Regions from separate parts of the Cytobacillus sp. FSL W8-0315 genome, predicted to be linked through region 2. Evidence: a T-box and tRNA genes for the amino acid it is inferred to sense, from the RefSeq annotation. Region 2 holds a T-box; the other holds one or more tRNA genes.

What was found. The T-box of region 2 lies ahead of thrS (threonine--tRNA ligase). A T-box ahead of a tRNA ligase gene usually reads a tRNA of that ligase, here a tRNA-Thr.
Region 1: it has a tRNA-Thr gene. The T-box ahead of thrS (threonine--tRNA ligase) is inferred to sense a tRNA for this amino acid. The anticodon was not compared.

The regions. Positions count from the first base shown of each region.
Region 1 covers NZ_JBBOOC010000001.1:542,881-550,329, reverse strand. Annotated here, with positions in the region: rRNA gene MKY20_RS03015 (23S ribosomal RNA) at 1-2,661, shown strand, start outside; rRNA gene rrf (5S ribosomal RNA) at 2,914-3,030, shown strand; tRNA gene MKY20_RS03005 (tRNA-Asn) at 3,050-3,124, shown strand; tRNA gene MKY20_RS03000 (tRNA-Thr) at 3,160-3,232, shown strand; tRNA gene MKY20_RS02995 (tRNA-Glu) at 3,260-3,334, shown strand; tRNA gene MKY20_RS02990 (tRNA-Val) at 3,339-3,414, shown strand; tRNA gene MKY20_RS02985 (tRNA-Thr) at 3,420-3,495, shown strand; tRNA gene MKY20_RS02980 (tRNA-Tyr) at 3,512-3,595, shown strand; tRNA gene MKY20_RS02975 (tRNA-Gln) at 3,661-3,735, shown strand; tRNA gene MKY20_RS02970 (tRNA-Lys) at 3,890-3,962, shown strand; tRNA gene MKY20_RS02965 (tRNA-Gly) at 4,031-4,105, shown strand; tRNA gene MKY20_RS02960 (tRNA-Ala) at 4,113-4,188, shown strand; gene rocF (arginase) at 4,404-5,309, shown strand; gene MKY20_RS02950 (aspartyl-phosphate phosphatase Spo0E family protein) at 5,351-5,509, opposite strand; gene sigW (RNA polymerase sigma factor SigW) at 5,684-6,247, shown strand; gene MKY20_RS02940 (anti-sigma factor family protein) at 6,265-6,900, shown strand; gene cdaA (diadenylate cyclase CdaA) at 7,078-7,449, shown strand, end outside.
Region 2 covers NZ_JBBOOC010000001.1:98,951-106,399, reverse strand. Annotated here, with positions in the region: gene MKY20_RS00630 (Zn-dependent hydrolase) at 1-1,092, shown strand, start outside; gene MKY20_RS00625 (M20 family metallopeptidase) at 1,096-2,271, shown strand; gene MKY20_RS00620 (cyclic-phosphate processing receiver domain-containing protein) at 2,457-2,813, opposite strand; gene MKY20_RS00615 (SRPBCC family protein) at 2,979-3,467, opposite strand; gene thrS (threonine--tRNA ligase) at 3,621-4,820, opposite strand; T-box leader at 4,873-5,105, opposite strand; T-box leader at 5,146-5,379, opposite strand; T-box leader at 5,420-5,654, opposite strand; gene MKY20_RS00605 (YhgE/Pip domain-containing protein) at 5,722-7,449, opposite strand, start outside.

The sequences.
Region 1 (7,449 bases), 440 kb from region 2:
CAAGAGGCTTGCCTCTTGGGGTTGTAGGACACTCTACACGGAGTTACAAAGGAACGAGGTAAATGAACAGGTCTGGAAAGGCCGGCCAGAGAAGGTAAAAGCCCTGTAGTTGAAACTTCGTTCCCTCCAGAGTGGATCCTGAGTACGGCGGGACACGAGAAATCCCGTCGGAAGCAGGGAGGACCATCTCCCAAGGCTAAATACTCCCTAGTGACCGATAGTGAACCAGTACCGTGAGGGAAAGGTGAAAAGCACCCCGGAAGGGGAGTGAAAGAGATCCTGAAACCGTGTGCCTACAAGTAGTTAGAGCCCGTTAATGGGTGATAGCGTGCCTTTTGTAGAATGAACCGGCGAGTTACGATTACATGCGAGGTTAAGTTGATGAGACGGAGCCGCAGCGAAAGCGAGTCTGAATAGGGCGAATGAGTATGTGGTCGTAGACCCGAAACCAGGTGATCTACCCATGTCCAGGGTGAAGTCCAGGTAACACTGGATGGAGGCCCGAACCCACGCACGTTGAAAAGTGCGGGGATGAGGTGTGGGTAGCGGAGAAATTCCAATCGAACTTGGAGATAGCTGGTTCTCTCCGAAATAGCTTTAGGGCTAGCCTCATGTAGTAAGAGTCTTGGAGGTAGAGCACTGTTTGGACTAGGGGCCCCCATCGGGTTACCGAATTCAGACAAACTCCGAATGCCAAAGACTTATCCATGGGAGTCAGACTGCGAGTGATAAGATCCGTAGTCAAGAGGGAAACAGCCCAGACCACCAGCTAAGGTCCCAAAGTATACGTTAAGTGGAAAAGGATGTGGAGTTGCTTAGACAACCAGGATGTTGGCTTAGAAGCAGCCACCATTTAAAGAGTGCGTAATAGCTCACTGGTCGAGTGACTCCGCGCCGAAAATGTACCGGGGCTAAACGTATCACCGAAGCTGTGGATTGACATCTTACGATGTCAGTGGTAGGAGAGCGTTCTAAGGGCGTTGAAGCCAGACCGCAAGGACTGGTGGAGCGCTTAGAAGTGAGAATGCCGGTATGAGTAGCGAAAGATGGGTGAGAATCCCATCCACCGAATGCCTAAGGTTTCCTGAGGAAGGCTCGTCCGCTCAGGGTTAGTCGGGACCTAAGCCGAGGCTGAAAAGCGTAGGCGATGGACAACAGGTTGATATTCCTGTACCACCTCTTTACCGTTTGAGCAATGGGGGGACGCAGGAGGATAGGGTAAGCACGCTGCTGGATTAGCGTGTCCAAGCAGTTAGGCCGGTAACGAGGCAAATCCCGTTACCACACAGGCTGAGCTGTGACGGCGAGGGAAATTTAGTACCGAAGTTCCTGATTCCACACTGCCAAGAAAAGCCTCTAGCGAGGGAAAAGGTGCCCGTACCGCAAACCGACACAGGTAGGCGAGGAGAGAATCCTAAGGTGAGCGAGAGAACTCTCGTTAAGGAACTCGGCAAAATGACCCCGTAACTTCGGGAGAAGGGGTGCTCATTAGGGTGAATAGCCCTGATGAGCCGCAGTGAATAGGCCCAGGCGACTGTTTAGCAAAAACACAGGTCTCTGCGAAGCCGCAAGGCGAAGTATAGGGGCTGACGCCTGCCCGGTGCTGGAAGGTTAAGAGGAGAGGTTAGCGCAAGCGAAGCTTTGAATCGAAGCCCCAGTAAACGGCGGCCGTAACTATAACGGTCCTAAGGTAGCGAAATTCCTTGTCGGGTAAGTTCCGACCCGCACGAAAGGCGTAACGATCTGGGCACTGTCTCAACGAGAGACTCGGTGAAATTATAGTACCTGTGAAGATGCAGGTTACCCGCGACAGGACGGAAAGACCCCGTGGAGCTTTACTGTAGCCTGATATTGAATTTTGGTACAGCTTGTACAGGATAGGTAGGAGCCTGAGAAGCCGGAGCGCCAGCTTCGGTGGAGGCGTCGGTGGGATACTACCCTGGCTGTATTGAAATTCTAACCCGCGCCCCTTATCGGGGCGGGAGACAGTGTCAGGTGGGCAGTTTGACTGGGGCGGTCGCCTCCTAAAAAGTAACGGAGGCGCCCAAAGGTTCCCTCAGAATGGTTGGAAATCATTCGCAGAGTGTAAAGGCACAAGGGAGCTTGACTGCGAGACCTACAAGTCGAGCAGGGACGAAAGTCGGGCTTAGTGATCCGGTGGTTCCGCATGGAAGGGCCATCGCTCAACGGATAAAAGCTACCCCGGGGATAACAGGCTTATCTCCCCCAAGAGTCCACATCGACGGGGAGGTTTGGCACCTCGATGTCGGCTCATCGCATCCTGGGGCTGTAGTCGGTCCCAAGGGTTGGGCTGTTCGCCCATTAAAGCGGTACGCGAGCTGGGTTCAGAACGTCGTGAGACAGTTCGGTCCCTATCCGTCGTGGGCGCAGGAAATTTGAGAGGAGCTGTCCTTAGTACGAGAGGACCGGGATGGACGCACCGCTGGTGTACCAGTTGTCTTGCCAAAGGCATCGCTGGGTAGCTATGTGCGGAAGGGATAAGTGCTGAAAGCATCTAAGCATGAAGCCCCCCTCGAGATGAGATTTCCCATAGCGTCAAGCTAGTAAGATCCCTGAAAGATGATCAGGTTGATAGGTCAGAGGTGGAAGCGTGGCGACATGTGGAGCTGACTGATACTAATCGATCGAGGACTTAACCAAAACGAAAAGCGGAGGCGACTGTTCAACTTTGAGAGACGTTGGAGAGCCGGCCATTCAAATCCTGGTTTTGGGATTTGGAGGGACGGATCGAAACGGCCGAGAGGTTAGGAGCCGAAGCTAGACAAGTCATTGGTGAATACTCGGCAAATGCTTCTTCATACATTATCTAGTTTTGAGGGAACGAAAAAATGAAATTTCCTCTTGAAAAAAACATTAAAAGAAAGTATAATCATACTTGTCTTTTGAAAATAGTCTGGTGGCGATGGCGAGAAGGTCACACCCGTTCCCATACCGAACACGGAAGTTAAGCTTCTCAGCGCCGATGGTAGTTAGGGGCTGTCCCCTTGTGAGAGTAGGACGCTGCCGGGCTGTTTACAAATACCACTTTTCCGCAGTAGCTCAGTGGTAGAGCATTCGGCTGTTAACCGAACGGTCGCAGGTTCGAATCCTGCCTGCGGAGCCATTTCCATAAAGCCCTTTTGGGAATTATGAGCTGTTGCTTCCATAGCTCAGCAGGTAGAGCACTTCCATGGTAAGGAAGAGGTCACCGGTTCGAGCCCGGTTGGAAGCTCTTTTAATGTAGACAACTAGAGTACTAGGCCCCTTGGTCAAGCGGTTAAGACACCGCCCTTTCACGGCGGTAACACGGGTTCGAATCCCGTAGGGGTCACCATAATGGAGGATTAGCTCAGCTGGGAGAGCATCTGCCTTACAAGCAGAGGGTCGGCGGTTCGATCCCGTCATCCTCCACCATATTTGCCGGTGTAGCTCAATTGGTAGAGCAACTGACTTGTAATCAGTAGGTTGGGGGTTCAAGTCCTCTCGCCGGCACCATCTTTTTTTTATAGATGGAGGGGTAGCGAAGTGGCTAAACGCGGCGGACTGTAAATCCGCTCCTTCGGGTTCGGCAGTTCGAATCTGCCCCCCTCCACCATTTATTTTTAATAAAAACACAAAAAACTGGACAAGCTATGAATGTCCTTTTTATTTTGTAATTATTGGGCTATAGCCAAGCGGTAAGGCACCGGACTTTGACTCCGTCACTCGCAGGTTCGAATCCTGCTAGCCCAGCCATTTTTGAGCCATTAGCTCAGTCGGTAGAGGATTTTAAAAGATTGCAGCATCGAAGCGTTACATCCTGAATGGCAAGCTTTTAAAATCTGCGACAAAGACCGCAGGGCTTTGAAGCACATCTGCAAATGAAGTTTAGGCATCAGAATTATATTTCGAGCCATTAGCTCAGTCGGTAGAGCATCTGACTTTTAATCAGAGGGTCGAAGGTTCGAGTCCTTCATGGCTCACTTTATAGAAAAACACAGACCTTGGGAATCGAGTCCTGAAGGTCTTACTTGTGAATATAAATATGTTTGCGGAAGTAGTTCAGTGGTAGAACATCACCTTGCCAAGGTGGGGGTCGCGGGTTCGAATCCCGTCTTCCGCTCCAAATAAATGGGGCCTTAGCTCAGCTGGGAGAGCGCCTGCTTTGCACGCAGGAGGTCAGCGGTTCGATCCCGCTAGGCTCCACCATCATACATAATACGACATTCCTTAAACCAGCATGGTTTAGGGATTTTTTATTTTATTTCACAAAACAATAAGTGGCAAAACTTAGAAAGTTACTATGGTATTTTTAGAAGCTTCTTTTTCCGGCAGCCGCATATATATACACGATTTTGTCGAGTTGAGTCATGTGTTTGAAAGCGGTTAAAATATGAGTATGAAGGGAAAGGGAGGACTTTACTATGAAAAGACAGAAATTATCGATAATTGGAATGCCAATGGATCTTGGCCAGATGAGACGCGGTGTGGACATGGGGCCAAGTGCGATCCGATATGCCGGTGTGAATGAGCGATTAAAGTGTTTATTCGAAGAAATCCATGACCAGGGCGATATTGCCATCGGCCGTCCGGAAGTTCAAATCGATCCAAAATCAAATCTTAGAAACTTGGACCTTATTGCTGAAAAAACAGAAAAACTGGGCGAAGAAGTTGATAAAGCAATAGAAAGTGGTTCTTTTCCATTAGTACTGGGCGGGGATCACAGCATCGCAATTGGAACATTGGCCGGTGTTTCGAAGCACTACAAAAATCTTGGGGTAATCTGGTATGATGCCCACGGGGATTTAAATACAGCTGAAACATCACCTTCAGGGAACATACATGGCATGCCTCTTGCGGTAAGCCTGGGAATTGGCCACCCGCTTTTAACCAATGTAGGGGGATATGCTCCAAAGGTTAAGCCAGAGAATATTGTCATTATTGGGGCAAGATCTTTGGATGAAGGAGAGCGGGAGCTTATTAAGGAAAAAGGCATTAAAGTATACACCATGCACGAAATTGACCGGCTTGGGATGACAAAGGTTATGGAGGAGTCTATTACATATTTAAAAGAAAGAAATACAGATGGTGTTCATCTGTCTCTGGATTTAGATGGGCTGGATCCGCATGATGCCCCTGGTGTTGGAACTCCGGTTATTGGAGGCATCAGCTACCGTGAAAGCCACTTGGCCATGGAGATGCTTGCAGAATCGCAGATCATTACATCGGCTGAGTTTGTAGAGGTTAACCCAATCCTGGATGACAAAAACAAAACAGCTACTGTGGCGGTCGCGCTTATGGGTTCACTATTTGGCGAGAAGCTTCTATAAATAATTGAATTAAAAATGAGCAGAACGTAAACAAGTTCTGCTCATTTTTTTGCTGTGAGTGTATAATATTTATTTAGAAGCTGATCGAGTTTTGTGCTCGTATCAACTACCGAGTGGTCTGTAAAAGAAGCGGAAGCTGTTAACTGGATCATTCTTGACCGGCATTCCTCAATATCTCTCAATAATTCCTTAACACACACCGTAATCAACCCTTTTCGATTAATTTAGTACTTTTATACCCTAAAAGGAAAAAAATAAACCAGAATAAGTAAAAATTTGCTAATATAGAAATTGAATGTTTTTTAATTAAAATGAAACCTTTTCCGCTATCGATTCGTATTATCGATTAGCCGCACTGGAGCGGAGGTAAAAAAATGGAGACAATCGTAAAGAAGAGGATAAAGCAAGTATTAAAAGGCGACCAGGATGCTTATGCTGAAGTTGTTGAAATATACAAAGATAAAGTTTTTCAGATTTGCTACAGAATGCTGGGAAACAGGCATGAGGCAGAGGATATCGCTCAGGAGGCTTTCTTAAGAGCCTATATAAACATTGCCAGCTTTAATATTGACTTGAAATTTTCCACGTGGCTCTATCGGATTGCCACTAACCTTTGTATAGACAGAATCAGAAAAAAGAAGCCTGATTATTATCTGGATGCAGAGGTCGCAGGAACGGATGGACTGAACATGTATTCTCAAATTGCTTCAGATGCGAGGCTGCCGGAGGAAGATGTAGAAAGTCTGGAACTGCAGGAAACAATCCAAAGGGAAATATCGAAGCTTCCGGAAAAATACCGTTCGGTTATTGTTCTAAAATATATTGAAGAATTATCGCTGAACGAGATCAGTGAAACGCTCGATCTTCCTCTGGGAACGGTTAAAACCAGGATTCACCGGGGCAGGGAAGCACTTAGGAATCAATTAAGATACGTTTAAAAAAGAGGGTGAGAACTTTGAAATGTCCAGCAGAAATGGTTGTTTATATGCATGAGTACCTAGATGAAGAGATCTCAGCCGAACATGAGAAGGAATTAAGGGCCCATCTGCAGAACTGTGAGGAATGCCAAATTCATTTCCATGAATTAAAGAAGACGATCGCTTTAGTCCAAAGCACTTCACATATACAGGCACCTGAAAATTTCACGGCAAACGTTATGGCGAAATTGCCCAAAGAAAAGCGGAAAGTCGGGGTCCAGCGCTGGTTCAGGCATCATCCGCTTTTAACTGCTGCATCCCTCTTTCTTGTTCTGATGATGGGAAGCGTCGTATCATCCTGGGACCAGGATCACCAACTATCAGTTTCCAAACAGCCAAACCTTGTGGTGGAGAACGATAAGGTGATTGTACCAGAAGGCGAAGTGGTAAAAGGCGATGTAGTAGTTAAGAACGGAGACTTGGAAATCCAGGGCGAAATAGACGGAAATGTTACGGTCATCAATGGCCAGCAATATATGGCTTCAGCCGGTAATGTTACCGGAGAAATCGAAGAGGTTGATGCCATTTTCGAATGGCTGTGGTACCACATCAAAAAGGCAGCCAAGGATGCTGTAAATGTATTTGAAAGCGGAGAAACAGATAAAGAGAAATAGACATAACCATAGTAAGAATCCCTGCTTTAATGCAGGGATTCTTAGTGTACTTATTTTTCCAGGTAGTGTCTGTTGTCTCAAAATTGGAATTAGCGTCAAATATGATATAATATGAAAGTTACATAAAGGAACTTTAAGCATGTATTGCTTTTGAAATATATATTTGGAGGAAGGATAATGTCGTTTGCAGATTTCTCTATTTTGAAATTGTTGGCTAATACAATAGACATTCTCCTTGTCTGGTATGTCATCTATAAACTGATAATGATTGTAAAAGGAACAAAGGCTGTCCAATTGCTAAAAGGGATTTTTGTCATTATCCTGGTCAAAGTAGCAAGCGACAAGTTCCACCTGCAAACATTAGGTTGGATGATGGAACAAGTGCTTCTTTGGGGATTTCTGGCCATCATTATCATTTTCCAGCCGGAGCTGCGAAGAGCATTGGAGCAATTGGGGAGAGGGAGATTCTTCTCAAGGACAGCTAATCAGGAGGAGGAAAATCAGGAGAAACTGGTCGAATCCATTGCTAAGGCTGTGGATTATATGGCT
Region 2 (7,449 bases):
AAGGAAGCGGGCTTGGCTGTCCGTGAAGATGGATTGGGCAATATCTTTGGAAAGCTTGAAGGGTCCCTAAAAGATGCACCAAGTGTTCTAATCGGTTCTCACTTTGATTCCGTCCCGAATGGGGGATCCTATGATGGGCCTGCCGGAGTTGTAGCAGGACTTGAAGTCGCTGCACTTTTCACTGAGAACGGATTAACGCCAAAATATCCTCTGGAGGTTATCGCCCTTATCGAAGAGGAAGGCTCCAGATTTGGCGGCGGCTTAATGGGTTCACGCGGAATGGTCGGTTTGCTGGCTGAGGAAGACTTTAAATCATTGAAGGATAACGATGGCATTACGACCGTTGAAGCCATGAAGAAAATCGGGCTCGATCCGTCTCTTCCGAAAACAAGAGACCAGCAGTCAGTAAAGGCTTATCTGGAATTGCACATTGAACAGGGACCTATCTTAGAAGAAAAGAATATCCCAATAGGGGTAGTCGAAGCGATTGTCGGCTTAACGCAATTGGAAGTAACCGTAAAAGGACAGGCCGGGCATGCCGGGACCACTCCAATGGACAGGCGGTCTGATGCGCTGGTTGCGGCCGCCGGGATGATAGCCCAATTTCCCGAGTTGGCGGCGGCTGAAGGAGAAGGAACGGTAGTAACCACTGGGCAATTGCAGGTCTATCCAAATGGAGCCAATGTAATTCCGGATCAAACGGTCTTTTCTGTAGACATTCGCTCCGGCAAGGAAGAACATGTCCAGAATGTTATTCAAAAAGTGAAAGAATTAGCAGAGATCTATCGTGATAGCGGAGTAGAAATAACGGTTGAACAGCTTTTATATATTCAGCCAAAAGAGATGAATAAAGAGATTGTGAGTCTGTTAAAGAAGAAAAGCAGTGAACTGGGTTTCACTTCATGCCCCATGAATAGCGGCGCCGGGCACGATGCAATGGTTTTCGCTGATTACACAAGTACTGGGATGCTGTTTATTCCAAGTAAAAATGGCCTGAGCCATTGTCCGGAAGAATGGTCGGATTCCAGGCATATTGCCGAAGCTGTTCAAATCCTGTTTGAGGCAGCAATAGAGTTAACGGAGGCGGAGTAAGAGATGATTCATAATGGGCTAAAAGAATTAATTGGAGCATATAGTGATGAATTAACGAAGCTGCGAAGAAAATTGCATCGTGAACCAGAGGTGTCATGGGAGGAGTTTAAAACCACCCAATTTATTTGTGAGTACCTTGATAGACTGGGCATTCCCTTTAAAAGAACGGAACCAACAGGTGTTATTGCTGAAATAGCAGGCGGGAAGCCCGGAAAGACGGTAGCTTTAAGGGGAGACATGGATGCGCTGCAGGTGGAGGAATTGAATAAGGATCTGCCTTATGCCTCCCTGGAAAATGGAAAAATGCATGCATGCGGACATGATGCCCATACCGCGATGCTGCTGATTGCCGCCAAGGCATTAAATGAGATAAAAGAAGAATTGCCGGGGAATGTCCGCCTGCTGTTCCAGCCAGCCGAAGAAGTAGCGGAAGGGGCGAAGATGATGGTGGAACAGGGAGCGATGGAAGGTGTGGACAATGTCTTTGGCATCCACATCTGGTCGCAAATGCCGACGCATAAAGTGTCCTGTACACCTGGGCCATCCTTCGCATCAGCTGATATATTCAAGGTGACATTCAAAGGAAAAGGCGGGCACGGGGCGATGCCGCATGACTGCATTGATGCTGCTATAGTGGCCTCATCCTTTGTCATGAATGTCCAGAGTGTTGTGTCCAGAACCATTGATGCCCAGCAGCCTGCCGTACTCACCATTGGAAAAATGATGGTGGGCACAAGGTTTAACATCATCGCTGAAAATGCAGTCATCGAGGGAACAGTCCGCTGCTTCGATCCTGAAACAAGGGATCATATTGAAAAACAGCTTGAGAATTATGCTGAGAAGACGGCATCGATCTATGGTGCTGGTGCAAAAGTGGAATACATTCGGGGTTCCCAAGCGGTAATTAATGAGGAATACAGTGCAAACCTTGTGCAAAAAGTTGCTTCTGAAGCTTTCGGGGAAGATTTTCTATATAATGAAAATCCAACAATGGGGGCGGAGGATTTCAGTTTTTACCTGGACAAAGCACCTGGCAGCTTCGCCCTAGTCGGCAGCGGCAATCCAGAGAAAGACACCGAATGGGCTCATCACCACGGCAAATTCAATATTGACGAAGACGCCTTATCGACAGGCGCAGAGCTATATGCACAATATGCCTGGGCATATTTGAACGTATAGGAGTAAAATCTTAAAGCTAAATCCGCTCCTCTATATGGAGAAGCGGATTTATTTTTGCCTGGTTCCAGTTATTCATATCATTTTTAAAGTCATGAAAAAAGGAAGCAGTTAATAAACTCTGCTTCCCATATACTGGTGACATATATATATCCTGTGATCAAGGGGAATAGGTATGGTGAATTCTACTATTTTTGCAGATGATTTGGCGGAATGAAGTTTAGGGGCAGTGGCCTTAAGATTACTTTAATATCAGTGGGCATTTCAAAATCCTGCTGTGCTTGTTTTAAATAATGATACATAGCTTTCCCGCCTGCGGAATTGGCAGAGTGAACAGTTATGCGATCCGCAAATAACTGTTTTTGAACCATTAAATGAACGAGCATAAGACCATTTCTCGATTTACTTACTAAATCATGGTCTAAAGACAAGTGGTCAATTTCAAAGGTCTGAAGCAAATGGATACACTCATCAATGGTCTCAACTAATACATGACCATCAGGCGCTTTCCGATAATCATCCAGGAATACGCTTATTTTCTCCAATTTTATCCCCCTTTCGAAGGGGTGACTAAGAAAAGTCAAGTTGACCCTAAGGGTTTGATTCACCTTTCATTGTAACATACATATGTAAGTAAAGATACCGAAGAGGGATTAATTGGAAGAAAATTGGCTGCGGTTTTAAAAAAGAGTGTCCGCAGGTATTTGCTTTCAAGGCTGGCAGCAGAGGTTTCCTTCGCCCTTTTCAAGAGCTGATTTTAAACTGTCCAGTACACCTGACCAGGCCATTTGATGCCAGTTTATTGCTTCAATCCAATCTTCATGATTCTTAAATCCTCTATGTTCAACAATCACCTTTGATGAATTTTCATGGATTGCCTGGAAACTTACATGAACAGTTGTTAATTCATCCTCATTATTCATTAAATCCTCAAATTGGTCTGGGCCTTTCCATGTGAACTCAAGCTCATTTTCAGTAATAAGCTTAGTAATTTTACATCCCTTCGTATTCATGCCCGTACTATTTCCGGGAATAAAATAAAGCTCATAAGCTCCGCCTTCCTTAGCTTCTACTTTCGCTTCAGGTGCAAACCATTCAGATACCCTATCAGAGATTGTCCAAGCGAGCCATACCAGATTGAGTGGTGAATTGATTGTTGTCTCATTAATAATGGCTTTCTCAATTGCAGTGGTTTTCAAAATAATCCTCCCCTAAGTGTAAAATTATTACATTTAAATAATAACATTATTTTGAAAATTAAGATATTGTTAACTGGAGAAAATTCGGAGAGATAGATTATTTGTAAAAGAGGAAAGCCCAAAAGGAATAAATTCCTTCTGAGCTTGAAAGATTTATCTGCCGCCGTTTGTTTCATTAATAAACCGCTCAATTACTTCCTCAATGCTCATCACACCGATATTTCCCTCTTTACGTTTTCTCAGTGACAGGGATTGCTGCTCCATTTCTTTATCACCAATCACCAGCATGTAGGGAACTTTCTGTTTTGCGGCTTCCCTGATCTTGAGTCCCATTTTCTCTGTTCTAAAGTCGGCTTCAGCACGGATGCCTGCTTCTTCCAATTGTGATTTCACATAGTCTGCATATTCAGCATGCGAGTCAGAGATTGGAATGATCTTTGCTTGAACGGGTGACAGCCACAGTGGGAAATCGCCTGCAAAATGTTCAATTAGAATAGCCATGAAACGTTCAACTGAACCAAAAATTGCCCTGTGAATCATAATGGGAAGGTGAAGTTTGTTATCTTCACCAACATATGCACAATTAAACTTTTGCGGCATTTGAAAATCCAGCTGGACAGTACCGCATTGCCAGCTTCTGCCGAGCGAATCCAATATATGAAAGTCAATTTTCGGCCCGTAAAACGCCCCATCACCAGGATTAATCTGATAGTTTACTCCTTTGTTTTTCAAAACAGATTCCAAAGCTCCTTCAGCACGTTCCCACATTTCTTGTGATCCCATGTATTCCTCCGGGCGTGTTGAAAGTTCAACTTTATAGTCAAAACCGAAATGGGAGTAGAACTCATCAATTAGGACAAGTATTTTATCAATCTCGGCCTCAATCTGATCAGCCATCACAAATAAATGGGCGTCATCTTGAGTGAACGACCGGACTCTTAACAGTCCATTCAAAGAACCCGAGAGTTCGTGTCTGTGGACTAATCCCAGCTCCGCATAGCGGATAGGCAATTCCCGGTAGCTTCTCCGTTTGCTATTGAAAACCAATATCGCACCCGGGCAGTTCATGGGCTTTATCGCATAATTTTGCTCATCCACATTTGAGAAATACATATTTTCATGATAATGATTCCAATGGCCGGATTGTTCCCAAAGTTCCTGTTTCATCATAATCGGTGTCTTAATTTCCTGATAGCCTGCCCGCTGGTGTTTTCGTCTCCAATAACTTTCAAGTTCATTTCGCATCACCATTCCATTTGGCAGGAAAAAAGGCATTCCTGGGGCTTCCTCCATGGATGTGAAAAGCTCCAGCTCTTGACCTAACTTTCTATGATTTATTTTTTCTGCTTCCATTTCAATTCCTCCTGATTTTTAGTTATAAAAAAAAGACCACACTCCTCCCAAACATAGGGACGAGTGTGGTCGTGGTGCCACCCTAATTCCATAAAGCAATCGAAAGACTGTTTTATGCTCAAAAAGATAACGGATTCCCCGATTATGGATACTCTGATATAGATCATTTCCCCATAATAGCTCCAAGGCGGTAAATCATTCCCTTTTCTTCAGGGCTTGCAGCCGGTGACCCTGATCTCTGGAAAGAAAATAAAGAATGATTCATGTCCTTATCAACGCTAATTATATAGTTTTAATTAAAATAAAAAGCCGCACTCATCCCAGCAAAAGGGACGAGTGCGGCCGTGGTTCCACCCTAATTCCATAAAGCATGCCGAAAGACTGCTTTATGCTCAAAAAGATAACGGATTCCCCGATTATGGATACTCTGATATAGATCATTTCCCCATAATAGCTCCAAGGCGGTAAATCATTCCCTTTTCTTCAGGGCTTGCAGCCGGTGACCCTGATCTCTGGAAAGAAAATAAAGAATGATTCATGTCCTTATCAACGCTAATTATATAGTTTTAATTAAAATAAAAAGCCGCACTCATCCCAGCAAAAGGGACGAGTGCGGCCGTGGTTCCACCCTAATTCCATAAAGCATGCCGAAAGACTGCTTTATGCTCAAAAAGATAACGGATTCCCCGATTATGGATACTCTGGTATAGATCAATTCCCCATAATAGCTCCAAGGCGGTAAATCATTCCCTTTTCTTCAGGGCTTGCAGCCAAATGGCCCTGATCTCTGGAAAGAAAACAAAGAAAGATTCGTATCCTTATCATAGCTCATATTTATATTTTTACTGATTTTATTACACATTTTGGAAAAGGTCAAGAGGGTTAATAAAACTTTTAAATCCTAATGAAACAACCCCGATTCCTTTGATTTTTTCATTAGCGCTTTTGTTTTTCTGCTTAATGGCTCTTTCAGGAAGGTTCCAATTAATAGTGCAATGAAACCGAATAGCGTCAGGACCAGAAGGTCTCTGTAAACTCTTTCCCAAACAATGCCTCCAACAGCTTCTCTCATTAAATCAATGGCATAAGAGAAGGGCAGGAAGGGGTGGATGGTTTGGAAAAATTCAGGAAGCAAGGCGGTCGGATAGGTTCCGCCAGCACCTGCAATCTGAAGCACCAGCAAGACAATCGCCATGGCTTTTCCTACATCGCCAAATACAGATACTAATGTATAAACAATTAATATAAACACTAAACTGCTTATCAGTCCAAACAGGATAAACCATACTGGTTCAGCTGCATCCACTCCGAGAATTAAGATATTCCCTATTGTCACTACGAGGGTCTGTGCAAATCCAATGCTTAGGAAGGTCAGCAGTTTGCCGAAATAGATTTGTTTTCCCGTAAATTCTTCATGATGATGAACATCTGTAGCCAAAAGGGAAATTAATAGAAGGGCACCTACCCATATCGCAAGTACGGTATAAAAGGGAGTCATTCCTGTTCCGTAATTTTGGATTGGGAATAGGCTGTTTTTATTAAGCTGAACAGGTTCCTCGAAGAAACCCTTCTCTGCTTCGGGATCATTTTGCAGCAGCTCAATGATCTCGTTGATGTCTGTCTCGCCCTTGATGTCCCGAATCCGATCGGCTAATTGATTAATCTTTTCGCTTATATATGGAAACTCTCCGATAATGTGCTTAAGCGTTTTTTCTCCTTCACCTAAGTTCCCCTCTGTATTCGCAAGGATTTTTTCGATCTCAGGCATGGCGGATTGTATTTCAGTCAGGATATTCCGGGCATTACTCAATGTTTCCTTGGCGCTGGCCACTTCCTGTTTGATGGCTGGCCGGATGTTTTCATTATATTCTTTAACGAATGCGTCGATCCTGCCTGCGGTTACAGCTGAATTTTCCTGAAGCCGGGTGATTAAATCATCTGCTTCCTTCTGCTTGTCTGAAAGAAAGGCATTGATCTTTTGTCCGTTTTCCTGGATAGTCTGCAGTTCCTGTTTTAATAAGGCTATTTGTTCCAGAGCCTGATTGATTTGTTCCTGATTTTGGCTTGTGCCTTGTTCCTTATTGGATTCCTGCAGCTGCTTTAGCGCTGTTTCGATAGTCTCGATATTCTGAAGCGAACCTGCTATCTGCTCATTGATTTGATTGCCTATTTCCTTTCCCTGGTTCAGGTTCAAATCAGAGGATTGAACCGAGGAGATAAAATCGTTCACCTTTACCGCCATATTCTGGACCTTCTCCAGATTCTCCTGAATCTGGGGCTCCATTGCATTCAGGCGATTCTCAGCCTCATTTATAAATTTCATCGTTTCATTAATGGTCTGCAGACCGTTTCCTGTTGCGCGTTTGGCATCAGGAACGAGTGCTTGTGCCTTATCAATCATTTTTTGGGCATTTTCTGCATCTGACAGGGAGCTGCTTAATAAGGAATGGATTTCAGGAAGCTTTTCCTCCATTTGAAAAACATACTCTTCGAACCGCTTTATATCCGGAAGGTCTTTTTCAATCTCCAGACCCAATTCATTAAACTTCTCAAAAATAGTGCCGTTAACGGTTGAGATGAAATTGCTTGTAACCGTATCGACTATCCCGCCTGCACCTTTTTCTGTGAT